Regions from separate parts of the Arthrobacter sp. MDT2-3 genome, predicted to be linked through region 2. Evidence: riboswitches for the same ligand, from Rfam matches in the RefSeq annotation. Region 2 holds a riboswitch; each other region holds the start of a gene.
The links. Region 2 has a riboswitch for cyclic di-AMP ahead of AC5RUQ_RS20015 (M23 family metallopeptidase). Riboswitches for the same ligand answer to the same signal wherever they lie in the genome.
Positions count from the first base shown of each region.

Region 1: it holds a riboswitch for cyclic di-AMP, as region 2 does, so the genes downstream of both, AC5RUQ_RS19080 (LysM peptidoglycan-binding domain-containing protein) here and AC5RUQ_RS20015 (M23 family metallopeptidase) in region 2, are expected to answer to the same signal.
Region 3: it holds a riboswitch for cyclic di-AMP, as region 2 does, so the genes downstream of both, AC5RUQ_RS01285 (NlpC/P60 family protein) here and AC5RUQ_RS20015 (M23 family metallopeptidase) in region 2, are expected to answer to the same signal.

Region 1 covers NZ_JBNHFS010000008.1:38,106-43,177, reverse strand. The annotation lists gene AC5RUQ_RS19090 (APC family permease) at 1-492, shown strand, start outside; gene AC5RUQ_RS19085 (protein adenylyltransferase SelO) at 496-1,971, shown strand; gene AC5RUQ_RS19080 (LysM peptidoglycan-binding domain-containing protein) at 2,141-3,013, opposite strand; cyclic di-AMP (ydaO/yuaA leader) riboswitch at 3,017-3,180, opposite strand; gene AC5RUQ_RS19075 (dienelactone hydrolase family protein) at 3,485-4,459, shown strand; gene AC5RUQ_RS19070 (TraR/DksA family transcriptional regulator) at 4,606-4,965, shown strand; gene AC5RUQ_RS19065 (DNA alkylation repair protein) at 4,962-5,072, shown strand, end outside.
Region 2 covers NZ_JBNHFS010000009.1:51,042-56,113, reverse strand. The annotation lists gene AC5RUQ_RS20025 (NlpC/P60 family protein) at 1-575, opposite strand, end outside; gene AC5RUQ_RS20020 (C40 family peptidase) at 742-1,425, opposite strand; cyclic di-AMP (ydaO/yuaA leader) riboswitch at 1,496-1,678, opposite strand; gene AC5RUQ_RS20015 (M23 family metallopeptidase) at 1,807-2,628, opposite strand; cyclic di-AMP (ydaO/yuaA leader) riboswitch at 2,639-2,850, opposite strand; gene AC5RUQ_RS20010 (iron-dependent transcriptional repressor DtxR) at 2,997-3,692, opposite strand; gene serC (phosphoserine transaminase) at 3,971-5,072, shown strand, end outside.
Region 3 covers NZ_JBNHFS010000001.1:271,412-276,483, reverse strand. The annotation lists gene AC5RUQ_RS01295 (MmyB family transcriptional regulator) at 1-452, shown strand, start outside; gene AC5RUQ_RS01290 (dihydrofolate reductase family protein) at 519-1,082, shown strand; gene AC5RUQ_RS01285 (NlpC/P60 family protein) at 1,286-2,077, opposite strand; cyclic di-AMP (ydaO/yuaA leader) riboswitch at 2,081-2,272, opposite strand; gene AC5RUQ_RS01280 (AMP-binding protein) at 2,372-4,957, opposite strand; gene AC5RUQ_RS01275 (ABC transporter ATP-binding protein) at 4,996-5,072, opposite strand, start outside.

The sequences.
Region 1 (5,072 bases), on a different contig from region 2:
ATCAACATGCTGATGGCGAGCCGCCTCATTTACGGCATGGCACGCCAACGCGTCCTGCCACCTGCCCTCGGGAAAGTCCTGCTGGTCCGCCGCACGCCGTGGGCAGGCATCCTCTTCTCAACCGTCCTGGCACTGGGACTCATCCTGTACGTGACCAGCGATCCGGAAAGTAACATCGTGGCCAACCTCTCGGGCACCACGGCCTTCCTGCTGCTGTGCGTGTTCACGGTAGTGAACGTGGCGTGTGTGGTGCTGCGGCGCAAGCGGGACCCCAACCGCAAGGTGTTCTTCACCTCCCCGGGGCAGCTGCCCGTGGTGGCCGCCCTGCTGTGCGCTTTCCTGGCCGGGCCTTGGGTGGGCAGGAATCCCATCCAGTACCAGATTGCCGGCGGCCTGATGGCCATCGGCGTTGTGCTCTGGTTCGTCACGTGGCTGATCAACCGGAGAACGAACCAGGGTCAACCTGAGAACAAAGCAAGAGGAAAGGCTTAACAAATGACAGCTGCTGCAGAATCGACGGTCACCTTTGACGGACGCTTCGCCAGGGAACTGTCCGAGCTGGCTGTTCCCTGGCAGGCAGAGGAGGCCCCCGAGCCGAAGCTGCTCATCCTCAACGACGGGCTGGCAAGGGAGCTGGGGCTTGATCCGGAATACCTCCGGTCCCCCGAGGGCGTACGTCTCCTCCTGGGCAATCACGTCCCGGAGGGATCGACGCCGGTTGCGCAGGCGTATGCCGGCCACCAGTTCGGCGGCTACTCGCCACTCCTGGGCGACGGGCGTGCCCTTCTTCTCGGCGAGGTGACCGACGCGGAGGGCAGGCTCCGGGACGTCCACCTGAAAGGTTCGGGCCGCACACCATTTGCCCGCGCCGGGGACGGCCGTGCCGTCGTCGGACCAATGCTGCGGGAATACCTCGTCAGTGAGGCGATGCACGCACTCGGCATCCCCTCAACACGTTCCCTTGCCGTGGTGGGCACCGGCCGCCCCGTACGCCGCGACACGATGCTTCCCGGGGCCGTGCTGACAAGGGTAGCCAGCAGCCACCTGCGCGTGGGCAGCTTCCAGTACGCAAGGGCCACCGAAAACCTGGACCTCCTGCGCCGCCTGGCCGACCATGCCATAAGCCGGCACTACCCTGATGCCGCCAAAGCAGAAAACCCCTACCTCGAGCTCTTCGAACGGGTGGTGGCCGCCCAGGCATCACTGGTGGCGCAGTGGATGCTGGTGGGATTCGTCCACGGCGTGATGAACACGGACAACATGACCATCTCCGGAGAAACCATCGACTACGGGCCCTGCGCTTTCATGGACGCCTTTAATCCTGCCGCGGTCTACAGCTCCATTGACGTCGGCGGGCGTTATGCGTACGCCAACCAGCCGGTCATTGCCGAATGGAACCTGGCCCGACTCGCCGAGGCCATGCTGCCGCTTTTCAACGAGGACCAGGAACAGGCCGTGGCCCCTGCCGTCGAGGCACTCGGCAAGTTCCGCCGCCAATACAGTGACGCATGGTTCTCCGGCATGAAAACCAAACTCGGTGTGGCGGAAGCCCCAGCGGGAACCCCTGAGGCTGAAGAAGCCTCGGAGGTGGTGGACGGGCTGGTGGCACTCTTGAGGGACGGACCAATCGACTACACGTCCTTTCTCCGGAACCTGGCCCACGCGGCAAGGGGAAATGACCGCCCGGCCAGGGGAATGGTCCTTGACCTGGCTGCCTTCGACGCGTGGGCGGAGCGGTGGCGTGCCCTGCAACCCGACGCCGGCATGATGGACCGGGTCAACCCCGCCTACATACCGCGCAATCACCTGGTGGAGGAAGCGCTCGCCGCAGCAACGGAGGGAGACCTTGGTCCTTTCAACCAACTCCTCGACGTGGTCCGTGACCCCTTCCACGAGCGGCCGGGGGTCGAACGCTACACCGAGGGAGCGCCGGAGGACTTCGGCAGCTACCAGACCTTCTGCGGCACCTGAGCACGCACGGCACTGAAGCAGCCACAGTATAAGCAGCCAAGGCACCTGCGGGCCGGCTGCCTGGAGGGCCGGACAACAAAACAGGGCCTGGCAACAACAGGCCCGGACAACAAAACAGGGGCGGCAGCCGGGAACAATCCCGTCTGCCGCCCCTGTTCGGGTGGTGTGACTACGCTACGCGGACGAAGGAAGCGCCGCTGAGCCAGCTGATGGAGTGGACCTCGGTCTTGAAACCGTCCACGCCGCCGCTGACAACCTGGCCGTTGCCGGCGAAGACGCCCACGTGGCCGGCGGTGATCACCAGGTCACCGGGAGCGGGGGTGCCCACAGTGGAGCCGTACTGGTAGAACTGGCCCGGGGCGAGGTCGCCAACGCCCTTGCCCACGGAGCGGAGAGCCTTCTCCACCATGGCGGTGCAGTCCTGCTGGACGCCCAGCTGGCCGTAAGCGGCCGCCAGGATGGCTGCGCCGGTGCCGGTGCCGGCGGCTGCCGGTGCCGGAGCGGGTGCTGCCGGAGCCGGAGCAGGCGTCGTGGAGGCGTAGGACAGGTTCATTCCGGTGTTAGCGGGAGCGGCAGCAACAGCAGCCTTGACGGGAGCCGGAGCAGCAGCCTTGGCGGGAGCCGGAGCAGCTGCAACGGCACCGGCACCGGGGATCTGGATCTGGTCGCCGGGGAAGATGATCGCGTCGATCGCCAGGCCGTTGGCGGACAGAACGTCATTCAGGGCTACACCGTTGGCGGCCGAGATGGCGCCCAGGGTGTCGCCGGAGACGACGGTGTGCACGTTGGCTGCAGCTGTTGCTGCGGGGGCAGCCACTGCAGCAGCAGGTGCTGCATAAGCCTGGGTGTTGGTGGTCTCAGTGGTGTCCGGACCGGTAACGCCTGCGTGGGCCGGGGCGCCTACACCGAAGGCAATGCCGGAAGCTGCGGCTACGGCGAGCGCCGGGCGGCCAAGCGACTTGGCTGAGACAGCCAAGCCCTCGAGCGCGATGGAGCGGGCCGGAGTCGCGCGGTGACGGGCGGTGGTGGAATTTTTTGACACGGTTGATCGCCTCTCCCATGCCTGCGGGGTGAGCTGTCGGGTTCGGGTTGGAGATACCCGGCCGGCAGCGACTCCGCACGGAACGGAGGCGCTATCGACTTAACCCCAAGGCCTCGTAGGAGGCCGCGGAAACTTGGTTCCCCCGTCCCTGCCAGCTGGAAACGATTGAATCCCGGGTCAGTGGCAGGGCTCGGCATACTGACGGGAATGTCCCGTCTGAGAGGGACACCTGAAGACCATAACCTGATTCCGGACCGATTGTCACATTTGGGTAACATACGAGGTGTTCCTATCGTATTTAGCAATCGAATAGACTCATTTGCCGCATCCGGCTGACCACCCGAAATAGGCGCGCCGCACATCTGGCCGTGTTGTTTGTCACAAACTGATAAAGGATCTCGAAAAGTGGCCGCGAACCTTGCCCGGAGGTACCGGACGGAGGAGGATGTTCGGCACCGGCGAGGAGGCATAGTGACCCAGCTAGGCAAGTATGAGAAATACCTGATCGAGGAATTTTTTGACGACTACCGTGCCGGCGCGCTGAGTCAGCGGACCTTCACCCGGCGGGTTGCCTTCATCACCGGCAGCATGGCAGCAGCAGCGGCGGCGATGCTGCTGGTGGGCTGTACGCCCAGTGAGGTACCGCGGAGCACCGACCCCATGCCCACCCCGGAGCCTTCAACATCTTCGGCCGCCGGCACTGCCGGTTCCGGTGCTGTGCCCGGGGCAAAGAGCCCGCTTTCCGTTCCGGAGGGTGCGCCAGGGATGACGACGGCGACCGTACAGTTTTCGTCCGGCGGAACCTCAATCAGTGCCTACCAGGCCAGGCCGGAGCGGGAAGGGCGCAGCCCTGCCGTGCTGATCTGCCATGAAAACCGCGGCCTGACACCCCATATCGAAGATGTGGCCCGCCGCTTCGCGAAAGCGGGCTACGCGGCCCTTGCCCTTGACCTGCTCAGCCGGGAGGGCGGGACTGCAAACATGGACCGCGACGCAGTTCCCGGTGCCCTCACCCAAGCCGGCGCCCCGCGCCACGTTGCCGACTTCGCAGCAGCACTGGAGTATCTCAAAGCCCAGGACTTCGTGGACGGCGGCCGTATCGCCATGACCGGCTACTGCTTCGGCGGCGGCATTACATGGCAGGCGGCCACCGAGCTGGACGGGTTAAAAGCCACCTCGGCGTTTTATGGGCCGGCCCCTGACCTGGCCAAAGTGCCGGACATCAGGGCCGCCGTTTTCGGCGTTTATGCCGAACTTGACCAGCGCATCACGGGCGCGATGCCTGCTCTCAAGGATGCGCTCGCAGCCACTGATGTTGTCCATCAGCTCACTGTCTACCCCGGCGTTGACCATGCCTTCCATAACGACACCGGCGACCGCTACAACGAAGCCCAGGCTACGGCGGCGTGGAACGATACCCTCGCGTGGTTCGGCGAGCACCTCTAGGGCGCGGCATGCGCGCCTGGCGTGCGGAAGGCGGATGTTTCTCCGCTCCATAACGAGAAATGCTGGCCGTCAAAGACGGCTCGCCGTGCGCCGCCTGGAACCACCGGTGGCGAGGAACTGGTCCTGACCCCGCGTAGGCTTTTCCCATGCCCGACTACGAACGGTTCCGTCTCCTGCTCGAGGAGGAACGGGAGCGGAAGGCGGCCCTCCTGCCGGCCCTCCGCGCGGACATCGCCTCCGCAAATTCAGCACGCCAGGACTCCAACGTGGACGACGAGCATGATCCGGAGGGCTCCACCATCGCCTTCGAACTGTCCCAGGCGTCCGCCCTGCTGAAGCAGAGCAGCATTGGGCTCGGCGAGGTGGAGGCGGCCCTGGCCAGGATCGCCGTCGGCACCTATGGGACCTGCGCGGTCTGCGGGGACGCCATCGCCGAAGGCAGGCTGGAGGCACGGCCGTGGACCCCGTTCTGCATCCGGCACGCATCGGCAGGCCGCAGTCAATGAGCAGCGGCGTGGACGTGACTGTTGTTGCCGCCTTCATTGACCGCACGCTGCAGAACGAGGGTGCCTGGTACCGTGCGGACGACGTCGAGGGCCGGCTGGGCGGGCAG
Region 2 (5,072 bases):
AGGTAGCCTGCAGGCCAGTCGTGGAAGTTGATGCCCACGGCAGCCAGCGAGTTGGTCACCAGCATGGTGCAGTCCTGCATAACGCCAAGCTGGGCGTAGGCTGCGGACAGGATAGCTGCACCCTTGCCGCTTGCCGAGGCAGGAGCGGCGGGGGCTGCTGCAGCCGGAGCTGTAGCGGTCACCTTCGCAACAGCGGCGGTCCTTGCGGCCGGAGCAGGAGCCGGAGCGGCTTCCTGGACCTCCACCTCGGGCTCCGGAGCTTCCACAACGGGAGCCGGCGTGGTGGTCACAGCAGGCTTCTCGAAGGAGATGGCAATGGTGGACGCAGCGGAGATCGGAGCCTCAACCGTTGATTCGACTTCCAGCGTGGAGGCCGGAGCTGAGTCACGCTGGACGTTGGCGTCAGCAGCGTTCGCCGCGAGGCCGCTGGTCAGGACCAGGCCGGAAGCGGCTGCGATAACGGCTGCCTGGCGTCCTACACCGCCGGCGTTGTCGCCGACAGCCTTGGCAATGATGGCGAGCGAGTTGGTCTTGGTGGCCTCGGCGCGGTGCCGTGCGGTTGCACGAGTAGTCATCAGTTCTCTCTTTCGTTTCCTTCAAAGCCGCATGTGGGCAGCCAAAGGTGTTTGGACGCGCCGGCATCTTGGGGGTACGCCGGCACGTCCCGAACGGGGATGTGTGGTGATTTAGCGAAGAGCTGTTTGGGCAAAGAAAAAGCCCTTGGACCGTGAGGTCGAAGAACTAGTTCATAGTGAAGAATGCTGAGGAGCCGGTAGCAGCTACCGAGTGCAGCAGCGTTCCCTGGGAGGGGTTCAGGGCACTGATCATCATGCCGTTGCCGACGTAGATGCCGACGTGCGCGCCGCCGTTCTGCATAACCAGGTCACCCGGCTGCGGCGTGGAGGTGGGCTTCATTGCGGTCCACGCGTTGACGCGGGGGATGCTGATGCCGGCCTGGGCATAGACCCACTGGGTGAAGCCTGAGCAGTCCCAGCCGTTGGGGGTGGTGCCGCCCCAAACGTACGGACGGCCGATGCCGGTGTAGGCGAGGCCCGCAATTCCGGAAGTGGACGCGGAGGCAATTGTCTCCACGGCCTTGTCCGCAACGGAGTCGGCCGACGCGGTGGAAGCGGTGGTCACTCCCTGCTCATCGTCTGAGTCCGTGGACTGCGCAACTACCCGCTCAACAACGGGTGCCGGGGTGGTCTTGACCACGGGGCGCTCGAAGGAGACGGTAGCCGTGGGCGCCGCCGTGACAGCGAGGGCACTTTGTGCCGATCCGGATTCCGTGGAAGCGGAGACACCAGCGGTGGTGTCCGCTGCATTGGCCGGCAGGCCCATGGTCAGGATGAGGCCCGAGGCAGCTGCGATGACTGCAGCCTGGCGACCTACTGTCCCGGCATTGGCACTAACAGCCTTGGACATGGAGTCCAGGGGGTTGGTACGAACCGGTTGCGCACGGTGGCGCGCAGAATTATGGCGTGAAGACACGAAGGTAGCCTCTCCCAATGCCTACGAGGTGAGCTGTCGGATTCGGATGGGAGTCACCCGGCCGCGCGGCTTCCTGGGAAGCTTTTGCGACTTAACCCCAAGGCCTTCAAAAAGCTGAAGGCCAAAATTGGTTCCCCCGCCCCTGCCAGACGATGAAATGCGAACGGACCTTGAGCGGTGGCAGAGTTAGGCAATCCGCACAAGAGCGTCAACTTCGGAAAAGTTGACGCGAGTTAGACGGTACAGCAGTTTTGGAAGAATGTCACATTCAGGTCACGGCATGTCAACACCAAGTGATAGCTCACCGTCATTTGACTAAAGCCAACCGGTCGGGTCAACAACTTCGCCGTTGACCTGGACCTCAAAGTGGAGGTGGCACCCGGTGGAAGCCCCCGTGGTCCCGCTGAGGGCCACGACGTCCCCGCGGGACACCGTCTGCCCTTCCTTGACGCTGAAGGACGACAAGTGGTTGTAAGTGGTTTCCAGGCCGTTGCCGTGATCCACTACGACGCGGTTGCCGCCGCCGTACTGGTGCCAGCCGGCGAAGGTGACCGTTCCAGTGGCTGCGGCCAGAACAGAGGTGCCGCACTGGGCTACGTAGTCCTGTCCGCGGTGGAAGTCGCCGGAGCCTCCGGTGATCGGACTGACCCGGTAGCCGAACGGCGACGCAGTGGTCAAAGCAGCGAGCGGGGCGCCAAGACTTCCTGCGGAAGCGGCGCGGGTGATGGCACCGGCAGACTGGGCACTGAGCAGCTGCTTCAGTTTGCCGTCCGGGTCTGCCTGGGTAACCACAGCAGAGCGGCTGAAGTCTATCTGGGCACCTGCTTCCGCGGAAACCTGCGGCTGGGGCACAACAGCGGACGCGGCGACAGGAGTGGATCCCGAGGCATCCGTGGCCATCACGGGACTGGTGGCCGGCACGGTCACGGTGAGCACCAGTCCGGTGGCGGCCAGGGCGATGCCGGCCTTTTGGCCGATGCCGCTGGCAGCGGCGAATTCAGTAATTTGGCGGAAGGGACCCCGACGGCGGCGCGCATCACGGTGCGGATCGCGGGGGCGTTCCGAGGTGATGACTTCGACAACACGCGGTGTCGAAGCAGGGACCGCCGCGCGGCGGCGTCCCCTGGAATTCTGCATGGTCAAGAAGGGTTCCTCTCTGGAAAGCCTGCGAAGTTAGCTGTCGGATTCGGGTCAGAGAGTACAAAGACCCGGTCCGCCGTAAGCAAGCTTCGGCACAGAGATATCCCCGGAGGAATCCTTCACTGGAAGAGGCTTGCTGCTGACGGACTTCACCCCAAGGCAGTCCCCCGCTGCCGCTTGTGGTTCCCCCGCCTCTGCCAGTTACGACTCGTGCTCCTGATCCGCTGGCAGAGCTCGGCTCCAGATCAGGTAACGCTTTAATATCAACGCTTGGTTCAACTATAGATGCTTAAGCCCGAAAGTAACAATTCCGTTATCTTTGCGTAACGCAGTTCACACGGAGTATGGCGTCCGCTCTTTGCCTTTCAGCGGATCGCCACGAACACATGGGCGGCAACTTCCGGAGGCAGCTCCAAGGCACCTTCGATACCCGGAACCCGGACCGAGATGTAGTCACCCACCCGTTCCAGCGACACAGCCGCACCCGGCCGGATACCGCCTTCATCAAGCTGGGAGAGCAGTTCAGGCTCTACCTGGATGGGCTCGGCGAGCCGGCTGATGGTCACCACCGAGGCAGGACCGTACGACTTCATCGCCTCCAAAAGGCTAATGGCGCCATCCGCAAAACCCAGGGTCGGCACGCCGCCCAGGGCAGCAAGGCCGGGGATCGGGTTCCCATAAGGGGACTCAGTGGGATGGTTCAGCAGCTCATAGATGCGCCGTTCCACCCGCTCGCTCATAACATGCTCCCAGCGGCAGGCTTCGTCGTGGACGTAGGCCCAGTCCAAACCGATCACATCGGCGAGAAGACGTTCAGCCAGGCGGTGCTTGCGCATTACTTCGGTGGCACGCTTCCGGCCCGTCTCGGTGAGCTCCAGGTGGCGGTCGCCGGAGACAACCACCAGGCCGTCCCGTTCCATGCGCCCGATGGTTTGGGAGACGGTAGGCCCGGAGTGGCGCAGCCGCTCGGCGATCCTGGCGCGAAGGGCAACGATGTTCTCTTCCTCGAGCTCCAGAATGGTCCGAAGGTACATCTCCGTAGTATCGATCAGATCCGTCATCCAGCTCAGCTCCTCGAGCACAGTACCTAGCGTTGTCCCACCGTATCGCCTTCACCGCGACGTAGTCCGTGGAAAAGCTTAGCCTATTTTGACTTTGTCCGAATAGTTCACCGGGGCGCGGGCGGGGCGTCTCATTGGCTGGACTATGACGGTTCCGGTTCCCGCCTATTGTGCCGTTCAGGCAGAATAAGGGAGGCCCTGGTTGCAGCCGTCACCGGCTGCCGGCCACCAACACCCGTCCGGACCAAAGCCATGTCCAGCCCGAAATTGGAGCACCCGTGAGCGAAACCAGCATCACTATTCCCGCCGACCTCCTGCCCAAGGACGGACGGTTCGGCGCCGGGCCTTCCAAGGTCAGGCAGGAGCAGATTGATGCGCTGTCCGCCGCCTCGAAGAACATCCTTGGCACCTCCCACCGGCAGGCCCCGGTCAAGAACCTTGTTGGCTCCGTCCGCGAGGGTCTCAGCCAGTTCTTCCGTGCCCCAGAGGGCTACGAAGTGGTCCTGGGCGTTGGTGGCTCCACGGCTTTCTGGGATGTGGCCAGCTTCGGCCTCGTTGAAAACAAGGCCCAGCACCTGTCCTTCGGCGAGTTCGGCTCCAAATTTGCCGCAGCCACCAACAAAGCGCCCTTCCTGGACTCCTCGTCAATCATCGTGTCTGAGCCGGGCACGCACCCTTCAGCCAAGGCGGAAGCCGGGGTGGACGTCTACGCGTGGCCGCAAAACGAGACCAGCACGGGCGTTGCTGCCCCGGTCCAGCGTGTTGCCGGCGCAGACGAAGGAGCCCTGGTACTGGTGGACGCCACCTCTGCCGCGGGCGGGCTGGACGTGGACGTAGCGGAAAGTGACGTTTACTACTTTGCGCCGCAGAAGAACTTTGCGTCCGACGGCGGCCTCTGGCTCGGACTGTTCTCCCCCGCTGCACTCGAACGTGCAGGGCGGATCAAGGCAGGCGGCCGCTGGATACCTGATTTCCTTGACCTGCAGACGGCCATCGACAACTCACGCCTGAACCAGACCTACAACACTCCCTCACTGTCCACGCTGGTAACGCTGGACGCCCAGGTGCAGTGGCTGAACTCCAATGGCGGCCTTGACTTCGCTTCTTCGCGCACGGCAGACTCTGCCGGCCGCATTTACAGCTGGGCAGAGGCCTCGGAGTTCGCGACCCCCTTCGTCACGAACCCGGAGGAGCGCTCAAACGTTATTGCAACCATCGACTTCGATGAGTCCGTGGATGCCGCAGCGGTCGCCAAAGTCCTGCGCGCCAACGGGATCGTGGATACCGAGCCGTACCGCAAGCTCGGCCGCAACCAGCTGCGTATTGCAACGTTCGTGGCCATCGAACCGGCGGATGTTTCCGCCCTGCTGGCCAGCATTG
Region 3 (5,072 bases), on a different contig from region 2:
TGGAAAGGCCGGCTCCCGCAGGGGCCGGCCTTTCCGCTTCCTCGGCGCGTCCCCCGGGGGGACACCACACCGCTAGGGATCAGCGCTCGATGGAGGCCATGTTGGCCTCGTCGTGGCGTTCTTCCACGGCAGGTTGGAGCGAGTTCAGCGATCTTGTCGGTGAACTCTCAACCCGCAGCGACCTCTTCCGGCAGCTCTGGGGAGCCCACGACGACCGGGAACACCGCACCGGCATCAAAAGCGTCCACCATCCCATCGTCGGCGACCTCGACCTGAACTACCTCGGCCTTGACCTGGCCTCCGACCACAGCCTCCAGATGCTGGTCTTCTCCGCGGAACCAGGCTCCGCGTCCAACGACGGGCTGCAGCTGCTGGCGAATTGGGCCGCCGCTAACAGCACCGAGTTGAAGTCCAATGAGGAAGCAGCCACCAACCACCTCCGCGGAAATTGATGCTGCGATCCGTACCGCTCCGTGCTGGTCTGTACAAGGAATACCGGCGCGCGGGAGACTGTCGCCATGCGCAACCTGACCTTTGGCATGAACGTGAGCGTGGACGGCTACATCGCCGCGCCCGGCGACGACCTCGGCTGGAGCGTCCCGAGCGACGAATTGTTCCAGTGGTGGTCCGACCGGGTGGGGGCGACGGGCCTGGCGCTGTACGGGCGCAAACTGTGGGAGACGATGAGCTCCCACTGGCCGACGGCCGACCAGCAGCCCGGCGCCACGCCGGCGCACATCGAGTTTGCCCGCCGCTGGCGGGCCATGCCGAAAATGGTGTTCTCCTCGACGCCCAGCACGGTCGACTGGAACACCCGCCTGGCCACCGGCGACGCGGTCACCGAGATCACCCGGCTCAAAGCGGATGACGGCGGCTTCATGGACATCGGCGGTGCCACACTCGCCGCGGCGGCCATGCGGGCCGGACTGATCGACGAATACATGATGGTCACCCATCCGGTCCTGGTGGGCGGCGGCACGCCGTTCTTCACAGCCTTGGACAACTGGGTGAACCTCAACCTGGTGGAGACCCGGAAGTTTCCCGACGGTGTGGTCCTGACCAGGTATGAGACCAGGCGCTGAGTCGAGTTGCGGGAGCAGCAGGCGGCATCTTGGTTGCTTCGCGTACGCGGCGGAACTCAGTCCGCGGCCGAAGGTCGGGAAGGCATGGGGCAACATAACCACGCGATCCGGCGGAAATGGCAGTGCTCCAATGTGCAGAGGGCATGCTGAAGGCCGGTGAGTTAATGCCCCCAAGGCATTGACTCACCGGCCTTCAGTAGTTTCTATTTGCCTGCGCGGACGAAGGTGACGGCGCCCTTGGAGGTCATCCAGGTCAGGGGGTGGACGGCGGTTTCGTTCTTGCCGTTCAGGCCGGAGCTGAGGACCTGGCCGTTGCCGACGTAGATGCCCACGTGGCCGGACTGGACAACCATGTCACCGGGCTGGGGATCAGTGACGACGGTGCCGTAGTTCATGAACTGCATCGGACCAAGGTCACCGACAGGAATCCCTGCAGCATTCAGGGCATTTTCGACCAGTCGTGTGCAGTCCTGAATCATGCCGATCTGGGCGTAAGCGGAGGACACCATAATGGCATTTACGCCTCCCGCTGCCGGGGCAGGAGCCGGAGCGGGAGCGGGAGCGGCGGGCGTGACGGTTACCTGGGCCTTGGCCGGCGCAACGGCCTGCGTCTTGACGGCGGCAGAAGCGGCAGGAGCGGCAGCTTTGGGGGCCTCGACGACGACTGGTTTGGGTGCTTCGACGACGGGGGCAGGCGTGGTCTTGACGGCGGGACGCTCGAAGGAGATCTGCACTGTGGCGTCTGCGCTGAGCGGGGTTTGTACCTGGCTGGCGACTTCCAGGTTCGATGCCGGCTCGGCTTCGCGCTGGGTTGGGGCGTCTGCTGCCTGGGCGGCGATGCCGCTGGTCAGGACGAGGCCGGAAGCGGCTGCAATGACGGCGGCCTGACGGCCTACACCGCCGGCGTGGCCGGCGAAGGATTTGGACAGGACCGCCAGGGGGCTGGTCTGGACGGGGACCGCGCGGCGGCGGCCGTGAGCTTTGCCATTGGGCATGAAAGAGCCTCTCCCACTGCCTGCGAGGTTAGCTGTCGGATTCGGATGGGAGACACCCGGCCGTGGTGATGCGCGAAAGGCACCAGGCACGGCTTCACCCCAAGGCCTGCCGGAAGCAGGCCGTTATTGGGTTCCCCGTCTCTGCCGGACGATTTTGCGAACGGATCCCGGGCAGCGGCAGAGTTAGGCAAGTCTGCTCAGGAGTGCCGCATTCGGAGAAACGGGCACGGCTTCAGACCCTACGTCACAACAGCCCCATTTGTCACATTTGCATAACGCACTTCGGGCTGGGACTTACGTCAATCGTTCCCGTTCAACGGGGCGTAGCAACGATGTGAAGCATCGCCCCGTTGATTTAAAGGCCGCCGTAGTGGGCAACCACCTGCAGAGTGCCCAGTAGCCCATCCCCAGCACGAGGGACCCGGCAACCGCAAGGACCGGGTTGATGGGAAGCAGCAGCGGGTAGACCAGCCAGTGGGTGAGGTAGATATACAGGGACGCCGCGGCCAGCCAGCCGATGACCCGGCGCAGGACGGCCGGCACCGGCAGGGCTGGCACCCACACCAGCAGCAGAATGCCTGCAGCGACGGTGACATCGCGGACGGTGCTGCCGAAGAACCCCGGCAGCGTCATCAGGGTGATGACCGAGACAGTAATCCTGTGGAAGTGTGTGCGGGCCCGGGCGAGCGCCCAGCCGAGCGCGAAGAGCCAGAACACGGGCGGCGGCTTGGGAAGGCCAGGATCCACGATGTCGTACCGGCTGAGCAGCGCGATGGCCACCAGCCCCACGGCGAAAGCGAACGGCGCACGGCGCTCCACCCGGTCAACCCAGGGCACGGCCATAAGCGCTGCCACGGCCAACAGGATGTACACCAGCAGTTCCACAAACCAGAAATGCCACTGCGTGGTTACTTGCTCGGGCCCAACTATGGCGTTCAACAGGAAGATGTTGGCAACGCTGTAGCGGTCCGTGAGCACGTAGGCCACGGCGATAAAAGCGGTGGAGGGCACAACTATCCGGGCCACACCGCGGAGCTGGCGGCGCAGCCGCGGGAGCCGCTGGTCCGCCAACTGGAAGCGTGCGAAGTTGTAGCCGGCCACCACGAAGAGCAGGTGGGCGGTCTGGAACATGATCAGCTCCACGTGCGTGGCCACAATGCACACGATGGCGACGGCCCGGAGCACAATCGAGGTTTCCAGGAAGGAAAAGGGGCTCCGCCGCCTGGGCTTCCGGCGGCGCTCCAATTCCCGCACCGGCAAAAGGTGCCAGTCGGAAGGAAGCTGTCCCAGGACACGTTCCAGCTGAACCGAGACCGCCACGTAGGACAGCGAGTCGCCGTCAAGGGAGACGAACGTGTCGTCGTTTCCCACAACGGGGCATTCCAGGGCCTCGGCGAAAATGCTTCGGATGTCGTCGGGGTTGCCGGCGGGGGTTGGGCCCTCCGGTGCCGGCTTGGCGGTTGCGGCGCGGGCGGTACCGACGGCACCCGCAGCAGCGGGCGCTGGAGCGGCAAGTCCCAGGACGGCCGGGTAGTCCACCTTGCCGGTGGTCAGGCGCGGGAGGGCTTCCACGGCATGGATCACGACGGCGGTGCGCGGCAGCCCCAGCGTGCCGGCCAGGGTCTTGGCGAGCAAACCGCCGTCGTGCCCGCCTTCGACGGCGACCACAAGGCGGTCGTCGGTGCCGGCGGCGGCTGCGGTGATTCCCATGTCGGCGAAGATCCGCTCCACCTGGCCGAGGTCCACGCGCAGGCCGACAATTTTCACGAACCGGCTGCGCCGTCCCACCACCTCGTACAGGCCGTTCGGGTGCCGGCGGGCGAGGTCTCCGGTGCGCAGTTCGCGGACTTCCCGGCCGAGTGCCAGGTCCCCGGGGTGGTCGGCGTAACCGAGCATGACGTTGGGGCCGCTGTAGACCAGTTCCCCGTCTGCCAGGTCCTCCACCGGTTCAATGCGGAAGGATCCGCCCGGTACGGGGACGCCGATGGTTTCAGCATGGTCGGCGGCCAGGTCAGGTGGCAGATAGGCCATCCGGGCGGTGGCTTCCGTTGCTCCATACATCACGAAGAGGTCCCAGCCGCGGCGCTGCCCGGTTTCCGCCCAGGCGCGCACCTTCTCCGGTGCCAGCCGTCCGCCGGCCTGGGTGACGTAGCGCAGGTTGGGCAGGTCCGCATCGGCGAAGCCCACCCGCTCCAGGAGGTCGAAGGTGTAGGGAACCGCCGCGAAGGAGGTGGCCTGCCGTTCCCGGAAGAGATCCCAAAAGCAGGGATCCACCACTGAGAGGTCCGTGAGGACCAGCCCTGCCCCGCGGACCAGGTGACTGTTAACAACGGACAGGCCGTAGCAGTAATGCAGGGGCAGCGTGGTGGCGGCCTTGTCGTCCGGCCCAATGCCCAGGTACTCGGCGATGGCTTCGGCGTTGGCTGTGAGGTTGGTATGCGAAAGCCGCACCAGTTTCGGCGAGCCCGTGGAACCCGAGGTGCTGAGCAGCAGGGCCAGTTCAGGATGCAGCTCATGCCGGGAGCCGGCGCGCCGCTCCTCGAGCACGGGCACCCCGTGCCCGTCGCCGGAGCGCAGCAGTACGTCCGGGTCGTAAGCGTCCATGAGGGACGCGAGGGCTTCGGGCTTGTCGGCCGGGGCCAGCAACAGGACATGGCCAGCCGACAGCGCGGCGAGGTACGCCACCAGCGAGTCCAGGTCGTTCTGCGCTGCCAGCACCACCAGGCGCCGTGCTGTTCCCAGGCGGGTGGCGGCGTCGTCCACGCGGGCGGCAAGCTCCCCGTAGGACAGGACGCCATCCGCGGTGAGCACCGCCGGGCGGTCGCCGTGGCGGGCGAGGTCGGTGAAGGCGGCCCGGGCGAGGTCTGGCTGCGCGGTCAACGCGACACCGGGGCGGTATGTAGGGACATGGAACTGGCCTAACTTAGCTGGACTGGCTCGGGCGAGCGCTGCTTCAATGTGCTGCCCGGGGGTGGGGATGTGATGGCATGGTCGC